Regions from separate parts of the Weizmannia agrestimuris genome, predicted to be linked through region 2. Evidence: riboswitches for the same ligand, from Rfam matches in the RefSeq annotation. Region 2 holds a riboswitch; each other region holds the start of a gene.
The links. Region 2 has a riboswitch for S-adenosylmethionine ahead of NFR98_RS09080 (phosphoadenylyl-sulfate reductase). Riboswitches for the same ligand answer to the same signal wherever they lie in the genome.
Positions count from the first base shown of each region.

Region 1: it holds a riboswitch for S-adenosylmethionine, as region 2 does, so the genes downstream of both, NFR98_RS02905 (methionine biosynthesis PLP-dependent protein) here and NFR98_RS09080 (phosphoadenylyl-sulfate reductase) in region 2, are expected to answer to the same signal.
Region 3: it holds a riboswitch for S-adenosylmethionine, as region 2 does, so the genes downstream of both, NFR98_RS15880 (YezD family protein) here and NFR98_RS09080 (phosphoadenylyl-sulfate reductase) in region 2, are expected to answer to the same signal.

Region 1 covers NZ_CALPDC010000003.1:73,993-79,060, forward strand. Annotated here, with positions in the region: gene metC (cystathionine beta-lyase) at 1-873, opposite strand, end outside; gene NFR98_RS02905 (methionine biosynthesis PLP-dependent protein) at 870-1,985, opposite strand; SAM riboswitch class I at 2,063-2,182, opposite strand; gene NFR98_RS02910 (ABC-2 family transporter permease) at 2,291-3,430, opposite strand; gene NFR98_RS02915 (ABC transporter ATP-binding protein) at 3,421-4,317, opposite strand; gene NFR98_RS02920 (KpsF/GutQ family sugar-phosphate isomerase) at 4,534-5,068, opposite strand, start outside.
Region 2 covers NZ_CALPDC010000019.1:26,069-31,136, reverse strand. Annotated here, with positions in the region: gene NFR98_RS09090 (sirohydrochlorin chelatase) at 97-837, opposite strand; gene cobA (uroporphyrinogen-III C-methyltransferase) at 844-1,602, opposite strand; gene NFR98_RS09080 (phosphoadenylyl-sulfate reductase) at 1,730-2,455, opposite strand; SAM riboswitch class I at 2,547-2,651, opposite strand; gene NFR98_RS09075 (glycosyl hydrolase family 28-related protein) at 2,791-4,221, shown strand; gene NFR98_RS09070 (amino acid ABC transporter ATP-binding protein) at 4,654-5,068, opposite strand, start outside.
Region 3 covers NZ_CALPDC010000012.1:5,888-10,955, reverse strand. Annotated here, with positions in the region: gene NFR98_RS06985 (AEC family transporter) at 1-581, shown strand, start outside; gene NFR98_RS06980 (GNAT family N-acetyltransferase) at 708-2,249, opposite strand; SAM riboswitch class I at 2,521-2,627, shown strand; gene NFR98_RS15880 (YezD family protein) at 2,743-3,120, shown strand; gene NFR98_RS06970 (NAD(P)H-dependent oxidoreductase) at 3,059-3,376, opposite strand; gene NFR98_RS06965 (ATP-binding cassette domain-containing protein) at 3,397-4,155, opposite strand; gene ssuC (aliphatic sulfonate ABC transporter permease SsuC) at 4,170-4,928, opposite strand; gene ssuD (FMNH2-dependent alkanesulfonate monooxygenase) at 4,942-5,068, opposite strand, start outside.

The sequences.
Region 1 (5,068 bases), on a different contig from region 2:
TTGCAACGCATGCTGCGGATGGTGCCCGAGCCCCGGATAATACACGTTTCGTACAAGCGGATGCGCATCAAGAAAATGTGCAATTTTCACCGCTGACTGCTGTGATTGGAGCAGCCGCACATGCAACGTTTTCAACCCGCGCAAAACGAGCCATGCATCCTGGACGCCGAGCACCGCCCCGAATGAATTTTGCAAAAAGCCGAGGCGCGCTGCCAATGCTTCATCTTTTACAACTGCAAGCCCGGCGACGACATCGCTGTGCCCCGCTAAAAATTTCGTCGCGCTGTGCAGCACGATATCCGCCCCGAGTTCAAGCGGACGCTGCAGGGCAGGCGTTAAAAAGGTGTTGTCGACAAAGGTGAGCGCCCCGGTTGCCTTTGCCAGTTCACTCACCGCCCGGATATCCGTCACTTTTAAAAGCGGGTTTGAAGGGGTTTCTACATAAAAAGCTTTCGTGTTCGGGCGGACGGCCTGCCGCACTTCTTCAAGGTTGGTCATATCTACAAATGTATGTTCAATACCAAGCCGGGTCAGGACTTCTGTCACCATCCGGAACGTGCCGCCATACACATCTTCGGTGATGACAACATGGTCGCCCGCCGACAAAAGCAGAAACGCGGTTGAAATCGCCGCCATCCCGGAAGCAAACGCGAAACCTTTGACACCGCCTTCGAGTTCGGCGATGACATCCTCGAGCGCTTCCCTCGTTGGATTGAGCGAGCGGCTGTAATCGTATTTACCGAACTGGTCAATGTCCGCCTGGTGGTATGTCGAAGCATGCTGGATCGGTACACTCACAGCACCGGTCGCCGGGTCTATTTTATGGCTGTTATGTAAAAGCCTCGTTTGAAAAGAATAATCTTCATTTGTCATCGTGTTTGCACCCCTTCGTGAATGTTGGCAAAAGCTTTTTCAATATCTGCAAGCAAATCGCGTTCATTTTCAATTCCGACTGAAAAGCGCAAAAGGCAATTGTCTACGCCTGAAGCAATCCGTTTTTCTTCCGGAATGTCGGCATGCGTCTGTGTAGCCGGGTAAGTGATAAAACTTTCCGTCCCACCGAGGCTTTCGGCAAATGTAATCAAAGACAGGCCGCGTAAAAACGGGTCGACCCATGATTCTTCTTTTACACGGAAAGAAAGCATCCCGCCGCGGCCCGGATACAGCACATCTTTTACATCCGGATGCGCGCTTAAAAATGCCGCCACAGCTTTTGCATTTTTTTCGTGTTTTTCCATCCTAAGCGCCAGCGTTTTCATGCCGCGCATCAGAAGCCACGAATCAAACGGACTGAGGGTGGCGCCGGCACCGTTATGGTACAGAAAAAGCTGCTCGCAAAGTTCAGCACCCTTTGCCACGATCAGACCGGCCAGCACGTCGTTATGCCCGCCAAGATATTTCGTCGCGCTATGGACTACAATATCAGCGCCTTCTTTAATCGGCTGCTGCAAAAGCGGGGTGTAAAAAGTATTGTCTACAATCAGCAGGATTCCGTGCCTTTTCGCAATTTCAGCCACTGCGCCGATATCCGTCTGCTGCATGAGGGGGTTTGTCGGCGTTTCGAGGAAAATGGCTTTCGTTTTCGGGGTGATTTCTTGTTCAATATTTTCCGGGTTGCACGTATTCACGTACTTACAACAAAGCCCCCATTTTTTATATCCCTGCTCCAGCAGGCGGTAGGTGCCGCCATATAAATCATCACTCACAATCCACTCATCGCCGGCCTGGAACAAAGATAAAACAGTGAAAATCGCAGCCATGCCGGAACTGCACGCAAACCCGCGGTCCCCGCCCTCCAGATCCGCAATCGCTTCTTCAAGCAACTGGCGCGTCGGGTTGCCGGTACGGGAATAATCGAAACCGGTTGACTGCCCAATGCCTTCGTGGCGGTAAGCGGTAGAAAAATAAACAGGCGGGTTCACCGCACCTGTCACGCGGTCACTGCGGTTTCCGATTTGTGCAAGTTTTGTTTCTGTATGATACATGATGGACACTCCCTCACTTAAAATCAAAAAGCCTTCTCCAATAAGAAGAAGGCCATTCCTTTCGTGCATGAACCATCTTCTTATCTTTCAAGTTATGATCCCATAACTTGCAGGACTTAGCACCTTTTCAACGCGTAAAAGCATTGAAGGTTGCTGAGGCTTCATCGGGCCATTCCCTCAACCTCTCTTGATAAGAAAACACCAATATGAAATTTGCCATCAACGCCGCAAAAGAAATTACACAACGAACCTAAAAATTGCTTACGTTCAATTTATCCCTTTTTTTCGGATTCGTCAAGCTTTTTTTAAATTTTGTTTTTCTTATGGATAATCCATATGGTGAGAAAATAAAACAGCAAAGATGAAAGGAGAAGCGTAATGACTCCGTCTGTAGTATTGATATACTCATTCCTGAATTTTGCTGCACTTTCTCCATTCACTATATTCGGCACATCCACAAATGTAAAAGGGATGATATGCATAACAGCATACAACTTTGTCTTAAATCCGCTCATCATTTCCTCAAAACAAAAACAAGCCACCAAAACGAGCATCAGAAGCAATTGATTTCGAATAAAGGTATTTAAAAACTGCGTGAAAACAGAAATAAATAATAGAAGACATAGGATTAGTAAAAGCGATCTGCCCAAAAACCGGGCAATTGAAATCCACAATACTTCTGTCCCGTTTAAATTGATCGCCACAGGGTACTTCCAACTCCCCAAATGGCTTATGATGCTACCAATAATGAGCGCAACAACCAGGATAACAATCGTGATGGCAAGGCTGTAAACAAATGAAGTGAAGATTCTCGCATCCAATATTTTCTTGAGCTTCACTGGCAAAACATTTACAAAATGATTAATACCGCCTTGTTTGTCTCTTGTTGAAATATCACCAATTAAAACTGCAATGAGAAGAGGCATTAAGAACGGGAATACGTAAAAAAGAATACGATATGTAAAGTTAATACCCGGGGTTTCGAACGACTCTATTACCGGATGAATATTTTGTTTAAGCAGAATGGTATTGAGCTGTATTGCTTTTTCTGTCTGCGGAACAATTTTTTTATTACCAAAAACAATTGTTCCGGCATTAATCCCAGCAATTAATTTTTTATCTAAAGCGATCTGCAATTTCAGTTCTTGCTTCCAATCCCCTGCTTCATGAGCTTGTATTTGTTCTGTACGAAGGCGTAACTCCTCCTGCAAACCCGCAAGTGCTTTCTTCTTTGCTTCACTCTTATTTGGATTTGATTCCATGTGTGAAATGGCATTTTCCAGTGAGGATTTGTTATCCTGATATTCATTGAGCGGGTCCATTCTCTTTGCTCCCACGAAAGTAATTGCAAACAAAATGAAAACAATCAAAATAGCAGCAATAAAAACAGTCAAATTTTTTTTATTTCTAATGAATCGCAATGTCTCTAATTTGATTAGCCCCATTTATCTTCACCTTCGTATATTTCCTCATAAATTAGTTGGCTGCCTTTTTGCCCTATGAAAAATGATTTAAATTTCATGTCTTGTTCGAATGCCTGATTTACCACAAAGGAGCTTTTACTCGAATCTATCTCCGCCCATACTTCATTGGCTGTGGCATTTTTAATTTCTTCATCTTTAAATAGGGAAAGAACTTTATCCGCATCATTCCCATTCTCTAACTTAATGATGATGTATTTATTAAAGTCCGGATTATTTTTTCTGCTTTCGTAAACCATTCTTCCTTGCTTTAAAAAGATGACACGATCACATAATTCATCAACATTGTTCAGAATATGGGAAGAAAAAAATACAATTTTATTTTCATCTCTAAGTTGCTTAATGGATTTGCTTATCAGTTTAATATTGGATGGGTCCAGCCCATTCATCGGCTCGTCCATCAATAGCAAATCACAAGAACTGATCAAGCACATCCCAAATAGCAGCCTTTGCTGCATGCCAAGCGAATATTTTGAAACCCTTTTGTCGATATAGGAACCCATGCTTAATTTTTCAATAACAGCGCCACATTCTTGTTTGCTCTCCCATAATCTTTGTACAAGTTTTAAATGCTCTCTCCCTGTTAAATTTGGATACAATACTGTATGGTCTTGCAAAAAAAATATTTTTTTAAGGATTTTTTCCCGATGCATTTTATAATTCATGCCGTAAATACTAATTTCGCCTTTTGAAGCAGGAATCAGGTTGGATATCGCATTTAAAAGCGTCGTCTTGCCGGATCCATTTGGAGCAACCAGGCCAATAATCTCCCCTGGTTCAGCAGAAAAACTTATATCTTCCAAAATTTTTGACTTCTCTATCTCTACTGACACATTGTTTACCCTTAACAAAACAATCCCTCCCCCGTTAATTCACAAGATCTTATCACCTATTTTAATAGGCCGCAGCGCCATTGTCACCGAAATTTTTGCGTGGTGTCACCGAAAAAACAAACTGCTGCTGCACATATTGGCGGCAACCACCAAAAAAAGCGGGATTCTTTATGAATCCGCTCTATCCAGTCAAAAAATTTTTTCTTGTTATTTTGCTTATTCTTGTTATTTTGCTTATATAGTCTGGACCAAATCCTGAATATGGAGCATGGCAACCGGTTTCTGGCCGGTAACAACCGGAAGCACCTTGAAAGCGTGGTCTTCCATTATCCGCAATGCTTCCGCTGCCAGCTGATGCTCACTGACGCAAACCGGATATTTTGTATACAAATCTGCTACTTTTTTATCCAGTACTTCATGGCCGTTTAAAAGCTCACGCCGGATATCGCCGTCCGTTAAAATGCCGGCCAGCCGTCCCCGATCGTCAATAACTGAAACAGCCCCCGCCCCCGCTTCCGTCATCATAAATAATGCTTCCTTTATGCCGGTGTCCATTCCGGCAACCGGGTTCATCCTTTTCCGTTTAGCCACATGGCCAACCGTGAGAAGCAAACGCCGGCCAAGCGAGCCACCGGGATGGAAAAGCGCAAAGTTTTCAGGTTTAAAATCCCTTGCCTTCAAAAGGGCAACCGCAATCGCATCCCCGAGTGCAAGCGTGACGGTAGTTGTAGAAGTCGGGGCAAGGCCGAGCGGGCACGCTTCCTCAACT
Region 2 (5,068 bases):
TTAAACTGCATCTCCCCCAAATAAGGGAGGGGTTCACAATAGAAAACGCCGCAGGCTTCCCCCAGGCTTTCCGGGGGCAAAAAAGGTCCCGGAATCTCAAATAAAAGCCTCTGCACCCAACGCTTCCTTTGCCCGGGCGGCCAATGCGTCCGCCATATCCGGGTGACAGCCGAGATACCGTGCCAGCCGGATATCATATCCTTCCCGCTTCAGCATGCCCACTTTCTTTTCCAGCGACCGGACGAGCACGCCGGTGAACCAAAGATATGGGGCCACAACCACCGGGCGCCCGGCCACGGCCAGCTCCTTCAGCGCCTCATCAAAACGGGGCTCAAGCACCGCCAAATAAGCCGTTTTGATCTGTTCTGCCCCCAGTTGCACGCGCAGTCCGTCCGCAATTTTTGCAAAATCGCACAGTGTTTCCGGATTGCGGCTGCCGCGTCCGACCAGCAGAATCCAGGCACCCGGAGGCATGCCGGTTTCCAAAATATTTTCCGCCAGAATTCCGGTGATCCGGTCCCCGACGCCGAGCGGGCGGCCGTACGTAAACACAATATGCGGATAACGTCGTTTCGCTTCCCGGATCGCACGCGGGATATCCTCATAATAATGCCCGGCACTCAGCAGCAATACCGGCACAACGGCGATTCGCCCTGCGCCGCCCCGGACAAGCGCATCAATCCCTGCTGCAATATCCGGTTCCGCAATTTCCAGATAACAAATTTCCTGGAGATCCGCATCCACCTGTGCCATCGCTTGCCGGATTGCCGCTGTTGCTTCCCGGGCGGTTTCGGGCACACGGCTGCCGTGGCTGACATATAAAACACCTTGTTTCATACCCGTTCACCCGGTACAGGCCGGAGCAGCGGAAAGCTGTTCAAACCATTTCAACTCATCGCGCAGTTTTACCACTTCTCCGATGATCAAAAGCGATGGGTTGCGCAGCCCGTCCGCCTTTTCACTTAAATTTCCAAGCGTGCCGACCGCGGTTTCCTGTTTTTCTGTCGTGCCCCAGCGGATAAGTGCAGCCGGCATATCCGGCGATTTGCCGTGCTTTATCAGTTGCGCACAGATGAGCGGCAGATTTTTCACGCCCATATAAATGCAAAGTGTATCAATTCCCGCATATTTGGACCAGTATGCATCAAGGTCTTCGCCTTTTTTCGTGACGCCCGCGATAAAAGCAACGGATGTACTGAGCCCGCGGTGGGTGAGCGGAATGCCGGCATAGGCGGGCACGGCGGAACCGGACGTAATCCCCGGAACGATTTCAAACGGAATATGCTTTTGCACCAGTACTTCCGCCTCCTCCCCGCCTCTGCCGAATATAAACGGATCGCCGCCTTTTAAACGGACAACAGTTTTGCCTTGGTTGGCAAACTTCACAAGCAGGTGGTTGATCGTATCCTGCGACATCGTATGGGCGTCCGGCTTTTTCCCGCAGTAGACGAGTTCCGCATCCGGCCTTGCTTCTTTTAACAGATCCGGATTCACCAGGCGGTCATATAAAATGACATCCGCTTCCCGGATCATGCGCAATCCTTTCACTGTGATCAGTTCCGGATCGCCGGGCCCTGCCCCGACTAAATATACTTTTCTCATTTCTTCACCTGCTTTAAACTTAATCGGATAACTGGTTGGTTTGGTTTATGCGCCCACTTCTCCCGGAGTGGCTGTAGCAGCGGCTTAGAAGGGATGGCCGTTTTTGCCGCAGCACCACCTGGCAGCCTTATTTTTTCTGAACCGTATGCAGCCCGCATTCGGTTTTATGAAAGCCCGCCCATCTTCCTGCTCTTGAGTCGCTGTTTCCAGCAGCACGTGTGCACGGGAAACAGCCGATGCTCGGATATCCCTGGTCATGCAATTCGTTATACGGAAGATGATGGGACTTGATATAGTTCCAAACGTCATCCCATGTCCAATGAATCAGCGGGCAAATTTTAATCGAATGGAACCTTTCATCTTTATTGACAAAATTCGTTTTCGCCCTTGTCGGCGATTGCTCCCGCCGCAAGCCGGATATCCAGGCCGCCGCTCCCTGCAGCGTTTCTTCAAGCGGCTTGATTTTCCGGATATAGCAGCATTGGTCCGGATCCCTTTTCCAAAGGGCAGATCCGTATTGCGCCGCCTGTTCATCAAGCGTAAGCGACGGTTTTTTCATTTGGATATTTAAAGCCGGATATTTCTTTTTCACTTTTTCAATCAATTCGTAAGTTTGCGGAAAGTGCAGGTCCGTATCCAAAAATACGATATCCGCATCTTCTCTGACTTTCGAAATGAGATCAATCAGCACCATTCCTTCTGCGCCGAAGCTGCACGCATATACCACTGATTTACCGTACGTGCCATATGCCCACTGCAAAATTTCCAATGCACCCTTTGTTTTATCTTCCGGCACGAACGCTGCAAACGGATCCGACGTAAACTGTTCATATGTGAGCCGCGTTTGCTCCACTCTATTCCCTTCTTTCTTATTCGATTACTAAGGATTAAACGACAAAAATCTTCTTACCCTGAAGTAAGAAGATATCCATTCCCGGGAAATCTTCTTATCTTTCAGGCCACCACCTGCAGGAATTGGCACAGTACCCGTTTTCGGACCTGCTGCCGAGGCTTCACAGGGCCCTTCCCTCCACCTCTCTTGATAAGAAAATAACAACATATAAGCTTGAAGTTTATTGTATACCTTCTTATGCTATTCGTCAACGAAAAATTCAGACAAGGAAAAAAAGACCCATTCTTTTGACCGGATGATGCAGAAAATTGACATAGGGAGGAAAAAATGGCTGAATGGAAGCAAGACGAGGTGAAAATATGATGCATTTGGACAAACACCACGAACCAAGAACAAACGGAACATTACTGCGGCAACTCTCCCGCCGGCCGTTTCAACTGAACAGGCTGATTGAAGAAAACCTGCAGCTTTTTCAGATGTATTGCAATCCCAATTTTCCAAAGCCGTTTTCCTTCTCGCACCTGCTCTTGAACCGGAAATACCCTGTTGGACCATGCAAGACCTTCGCAGACGATAGCGGACTTGTTTACCCTGAATGGAAAACGGAACTGGACAAGGAATACAATAGGCTCCTTGAAACGGCCAATCGCGAAGTGAACATCCTTGACTTCGGCGCGATCGGGGACGGAAAAACCGACAGTACAACGGCGTTTCAAAAAGCAATCGGCAGCGGGCGGGTAAAAGTGATCGTGCCCGCGGGTACTTTTCTCGTCAAATGGCTCAAGCTTCCTTCATGGACATGCCTGATCGGCCGCGGGAAAGGTGTTACAACGATCAAATTCCACCCGGGTGCGCCGAAAAAAACGCGGCTCGTCCAAAATGCCGACTTCCGGTACGGCAATGACCATATTCTCGTAGAAGGCCTGACGCTTGATTGGAATGTGGAAAGGCTCGGTCAAGCAGAAAAAACTTCGGCCGGAAACAACCGGTCGAGCTGCCTTACTTTTGCTCACGTCACGTACGGCTGGGTGAAAAACGTGGAAGCTGTCAATGCTGGCCTGCACGGCTTTGATGTGTCATCCACCCGCTATCATTATTTGGGCGACGGGTTCCTTGCCCCCGGGAGAAGCCGTTATATATGGCTCGACGGCATCACTGCAAGCGGGTTCGGAGATGATGGCATCACAACCCACCACAGCGACTATATTTTTATTTCAAACTCGTACTGCTTCCATCCGAGCGGCAGGGCCCATACGGAAGGTTTTTCCAACTCCAACGGCATTGAAATTGATGACGGCTCCCGCTATGTGTGGCTTTGCAATAACGCCACAACCGGTTGCTTCGGCGGCGTGGAAATCAAAGCCCACCACAATGCATCGGCCGCTTCCCATGTCCATATTTACGGCCATCTTTCGGTCCGGGACAACCGTTCTTTTAATTTCCGGCACATCGGCCACCATAAAGGGAAAGATGCCAATTCGAAAAGCGCCAACCATATTGTCGCGGCAAATCTTGTCTCTATTGCACCGGTTTTTACCGATTTATATAAAGATTCCACACCGCGCAGCCTCGTCGTTTCCGCATACCAAAATGTTGTAATCAACGGGCTCACCGCAATCGGCGACCCGGATTACGATTTTAAAGGTAATCCCGTGATCGCCATCCAATACCGGGCAAAAAACGTTGTCCTGAAAAATATTAACATCAGCGGGTTTAAAAATGCAAAACGGATAAAAGGCAAAGACAGATGCGTGTTGGTAAAGTGACTGCAGGGAGTTTCCGACATTTACGCTGGTCATTTGGCTTATCAGGTATAAATTTTTATTTTTTTAAGCTGTGAATGGGATAATTGGTCCTAATAGGGCTTCTATGAACCATAACTCGCTTTTCGTTCTTGGTTAACGGTCTTGATGAGGCATCTCGGAACCATCACACGGCTTTCATTTTTTGCTAATGGTCTTGTTGTGGCGTCTCAGAACCATTACACCATTTCAATTCCAAGCTTTCGGTCCCGAGGCGGATTCTCGGAATCATTACACGGCTTTCATTTTTTGCTAATGGTCTTGTTGTGACTTCTCAGACCATATCATGGCTTTAATTCCGGGTTAATGATCCGTAGTGGTAAGCATGCCATTCTTCCCACTATGCAAAAAGGCTGCTCCGAAAGCCTCGGATCCTGCTTTCGGGGCAGCCCCTTTTTACAGCACCTTGCTCAAGAATGCTTTTGTCCGTTCTTCCTGCGGGTTTTCGAACAGTTCCTGCGGCGTGTTTTCTTCGACAATATAGCCGCCGTCCATAAACAGGACGCGGTCCCCGACTTCTCGGGCAAAGCCCATTTCATGCGTGACGACGACCATTGTCATGCCGTCTTTTGCCAGGCTCCTCATGACTTCGAGCACTTCCCCGACCATTTCCGGGTCAAGCGCAGACGTCGGTTCATCAAACAACATGATTTTCGGTTCCATCGCAAGCGCGCGGGCGATCGCAATCCGCTGCTTTTGCCCACCCGATAACGAATCCGGATACGCGTCCGCTTTTTCTTCGAGCCCAACTTTGCGCAAAAGTTCAAGCGCCTTCTGCTTTGCTGCTTCTTTTGAAAGCTTCCGCACCTTG
Region 3 (5,068 bases), on a different contig from region 2:
AAAATTTCCTGGGGCCCGTTGGCGTAGTGGCAACCTGCCTGTTCGATGCCGGCAATTCGGTTTTATGCACGGGCGGCACCTATTCGATCGCTTCCGCCGTTGCCAACAATGAAAGAACAAATGCGGCATCTTACCTGAAAAAAATGTTTTCATCTATACCGATGGATACCTATCTGATCATGCTCGTGCTGTCGCTTTTGCATATTACATTGCCGGCAGGCGTGACTGCATTTACCGGAATCGTCGGGCAGGCAAACGGCTTTCTGGCCATGCTGATGATCGGGATCGGTTTTGAACTCCGGCTCGAAAAAAGCCAGGTTGCAGGCATCTTAAAAGCCGTCATCATCCGTTACGGAATGGCCATCCTGTTTGCAGTATTCTTTTATTTCTTGCTACCGCTGCCGCTTGAGGTCCGGCTCGTGCTCGTGATTATCGCGTTTGCGCCGATTTCCGCTGTCTGCACGGCATTTACCCAGAAATGCGGCGGCAATGTCGCCATGTCCAGCACGTTGAACTCTTTGTCCATTTTGATCAGTATTGTGCTGATGACCAGTCTGATGGCCGTACTGAAGATCGCCTGAATCATGAAAAACCGCTTAGAGCCCCCATCCTCTAAGCGGTTTTTTGATACGATATCCGGGTTTTCCACCCAGCCGTTCAGGCACTTGGCGGCTGACCGGCCGATCTTGCAGCCAGTCCGTATACGATCAGGCCCTGCTGTTGATTTTAATCTGATACAAATCTCTTCTCCGGTCGGCCAGTTGCCGGACGGAGCCGCTGTTGCGGTTGCGGCGCAGTTTCTCAAGATCGACATCGCCGACAACGACGGTATCGACATTGGGATCGCATTCCCCGACAATGCCGTCGCGGGCAAAACCGAAATCGGAGGGGGAAAAAATGCCGGACTGGGCATACTGGATATCCATGTTTTCCACGTGGGTCAGGTTTCCGACTGTTCCCGCAATACAGGTGTACACCTGGTTTTCAATGGCCCGCGCCTGCGCACAGTAGCGGACGCGCAAATAGGCTTGGCGGTCGTCCGTGCAAAACGGGACAAAAATAATGTTCGCGCCGTAGTCAACAGCGACACGGGCCAGCTCCGGAAACTCGATATCATAGCAAATCAGAATCGCAATTTTCCCGCAATCCGTATCAAATACATTGAGTTCGTTTCCTTCCGCGATCCCCCACCATTTCCGCTCATTTGGCGTAATATGGAGTTTGGTCTGCCTTTCGATCGTCCCGTCGCGCCGGAACAAAAAGGCGACATTGTAAATGCCCCCGTCTTCTTCCACAAAATGGGACCCGCCGATAATGTTGACATTGTAGCGCACGGCAAGCTCTGTAAACAATTCAATATATTGTTCTGTGTACTCGGAAAGCCGGCGCACTGCCTGGTCAGGACGCTTTTCCTCCAGGTAGGACATCAGCTGCGTGGTGAAAATTTCCGGAAAAACGGCGAAATCAGAACCGAAATCCGCGGCCACATCGACATAATATTCCACCTGTCTGACAAAATCATCGAAGGAATCAATTTTTTTCATCATATATTGGATTGCTGTAATCCTAACCGGGAACGAAGCATGATAGACACGGCGGGACTTCGGCAAATAATCAACATTATGCCATTCCATAAGCGTTGCAAATGAAGCGGATGCTGTATCATCCGGCAAATACTGCCTGTTGATCCGCATAATCTGGAACCCTTCAAGCAGCTGGAAGGAAAGAACCGGGTCATATATATTGTGCATCTCGACCTCTTCCACGTATTCGCGCGGGGTCATTTTGTCTTTATATTTGCTGTAATTCGGAATCCGGCCGCCAATGATGATGCTTTGAAGGTTCATTTTCCGGCAAAGCTCTTTCCGTGCCTCATACAATCGATGCCCGAACTTCATGCGCCGGTATTCCGGGTCGATCATCACTTCAATGCCGTACAGGTTGAGCCCGTGCGGATTATGGTTGGTAATATAGCCGTTCGCGGTGATCGTATCCCATGTATGCTGATCCTCGTATTCATCGAAATTGACAATTAAGCTGGAGCAGGAACCGACAACTTTCCCTTCGTATTCCACGCAAAACTGCCCTTCCGGAAAAATTCGGATATGGCTCTCGAGCTGCTCGCGTTTCCACGGCTCCATCCCCGGAAAACATTTTTTCGACAATGCCATAATATCATCAATGTCTTCGAACCGGATGTTCCGCACCTCGATTTTCTTCTCAAACTTGGATACATCTGTCTCTGGCACAATCTCACACCCTTAACACACTTTTTCTTTTTATCATACCCTATCCGGAACGGTTTTTCCCGAAAAACAACTCTTTGTATCCTTTCATCATCCAGCAATTGGAATACCTCTCTCTAGATGTTCATTTCACCGTGTACAATGAGATGATGGAGTGTCTTCCCATTTTTTCACTTACCTGCCCTTCGAGTAAACCGAAATGTTGAAAATATAAGTTGACAAATCGGAATAATATTATTTATCATAGTTTTAACAAATTATTTTCTTGCTATACAACTTATCAAGAGAGGGGGAGGGACTGGCCCGAGGAAACCTCAGCAACAGATTCTTTTTGGGAATACTGTGCTAATTCCAGCAAGCGTCAAGCTTGGAAGATAAGTTAAGGAGTGCGCCCTCTTCTTAACTTTCTTGAAGGGGGCCTTTCTTTTTTGGATCATCCGAATTGCCGGCCGGACCACCAGGCACACACGAAATTTATTTTTGGGGGTAGTGAAAAATGGCTCATATTGATGAAACAAAAATCGCCCGCATTATGGAATCATTGCAAAAACTGGAGTTTGGAACAGTGGTCATTTCGATCCATGAAGGGAACATCACACAGATCGAAACAACCGAGAAACTCCGGTTTGCACTGGAAAAGAAAAAAGCGGCACTTCCCAAACAAAAGATGATGACGGGCGCCGGCATTCCGGTTATCGCTTTCCCCGTTGTTCGTGCCACACGAATGCCGGCATTTGGATATCCAAATGCCGGCTTTGTTTATGAGTACAAAGATATTGAAGTTTGCGGAAATAATGTTTTTAAAGCAGCATTCAGGCGGTCGGCTGCTTGCCGGATAAGCCATTTTGCGGCAAAAGATCCAGAAATGTCTTGAGCAATCCGGAATAAGACGCTTTATAGACCGGTGTCAAAATGATTACCGTATCGCCTTCTTCTACTTTTCTTAATGCCCTGGTGATGGGCGGGCTTTGCCGGGCATTCATTAAATCGCCGGCCAGAAGTTCCCGAATATTGATGAGCTCCGGTTCGTACCCGTGCCCCCTTAACCCGGCCCTGATATAATCACGGATCCCATTTAATCTCGTATACGCAGAAGGGCTCCCGTTCAGCAGTACCACTTTTTCCGCCATATGAATCCCCCAATTCTTCCTTAATTTTTCATTGCGTGCAACAGCTGATGGCCGTTGTTCCCTAAAATGCGGTTTAAAATATGATTGGTCGTTGCTGAAAAGAGGGCGTGGTCCCTTTTCCGTGGATAAGGAAGTTTTACCGGATAATCCATCGCAATTTCCCCCTCTTCGATTAACACAACCCGATCAGCGAGGGCGACTGCTTCTTCCACGTCATGTGTCACCAATATGGCCGTAAAATGTTTTTCAAGCCAAAGCGACTGGATCAGCGCATGCATTTCAATCCGGGTTAATGCATCGAGCGCCCCAAGCGGTTCATCGAGGAGAAGGATGTCCGGCTCATGGATTAATGCCCTCGCCAGTGCCACCCTTTGTTTCTGGCCGCCGGATAAAGACGAAGGCCAATCATTTGCACGCCCTTCCAGCCCGACTTTTCCAAGCATTTCAAGTGCCTTGTTCTTCCAGTCGCCCGCAAGGCCAAGCCCGACATTTTGAAGCACGGTTTTCCATGGGAGCAGGCGGCCGTCCTGAAACATCATTTTTGCCGATCCGTTTCTGCCGGATAAAGGCGCCCCGTTTATAAGGATTTTTCCGCCGCTTGCCGCTTCAAGTCCTGAAAGCAGCCTGAGAAGCGTACTTTTGCCGCATCCGCTCCTCCCAACAATCGCAACAAATTCCCCTTTTCTTATTTTTAAATGAAGATGGCGCAGGATGCGATGGCTGCCGAATGATTTCTCCAGCCCCTCAATCTCTACAGCAAACGCCTTTTCTTTCGGCATCGTTTCCTCCTCCTTTATTTTTGATATGACGGGTGCCACTTTAACAATCGTTGTTCTGCGATTTTTGCCAGCCAGTCGGACAGTTTTCCAAGAAGGGCATATAAGACAATACTCAAAACGACAACATCAAGCTGCATGAACTCGCGGGCGTTCATGGCCATATAGCCAATGCCGGAGTTGGATGCAATCGTTTCGGCCACAATCAAGGTTACCCATGTGACCCCGAGCGCATAGCGCACACCGACTAAGATGGAAGGAAGCGCCCCCGGCAGGATCATATGCCAAAAAAGTGCCGTCCCTTTCAGCCCGTAAACTTCTCCCATTTCGATTAGCGCTCTGTCCACCGAGCGGATGCCATGGAACGTATTTAAATAGATTGGAAAAAAGGTGCCGAGCGCAACGAGAAACAGCTTCGCTTCTTCCCCGATCCCGAACCATAAAATGACAATCGGAATCAGGGCAAGGTGGGGAACGTTCCGGATCATTTGCACGGTACTATCGAGCAGGCTTTCCGCTTTTTTGGACAGCCCGGTAAACAACCCAAGTCCAAATCCGATTCCGCCGCCAACCAAAAATCCGATCAGTGCCCGTTTTGTGCTTGCGCCGATATAATTGAAAAGCTGCCCGGATTGCGTGAGACCCCAAGCCGCTTTTACAACGGCAACAGGGCTTGGGAGCACATTGGGTGGCAAGATGCCAGCAGAACTTGCAAGCTGCCAGGCAAACAGCAGGCAAACCGGCACCACCCACGGCATGACGCGTTTTTTCAACATCAGATCGGCCTCCTTACTTTAATACTTTCGGCAGTGCATCGTTCGCCACAATCTCGCCGAACGGGCTGATGACATTGGAAACGGGGGCATCAGGCTGTTCAAGCGGCAGGTATGGGAACAACAGCTCAGCCGTCCGGTAC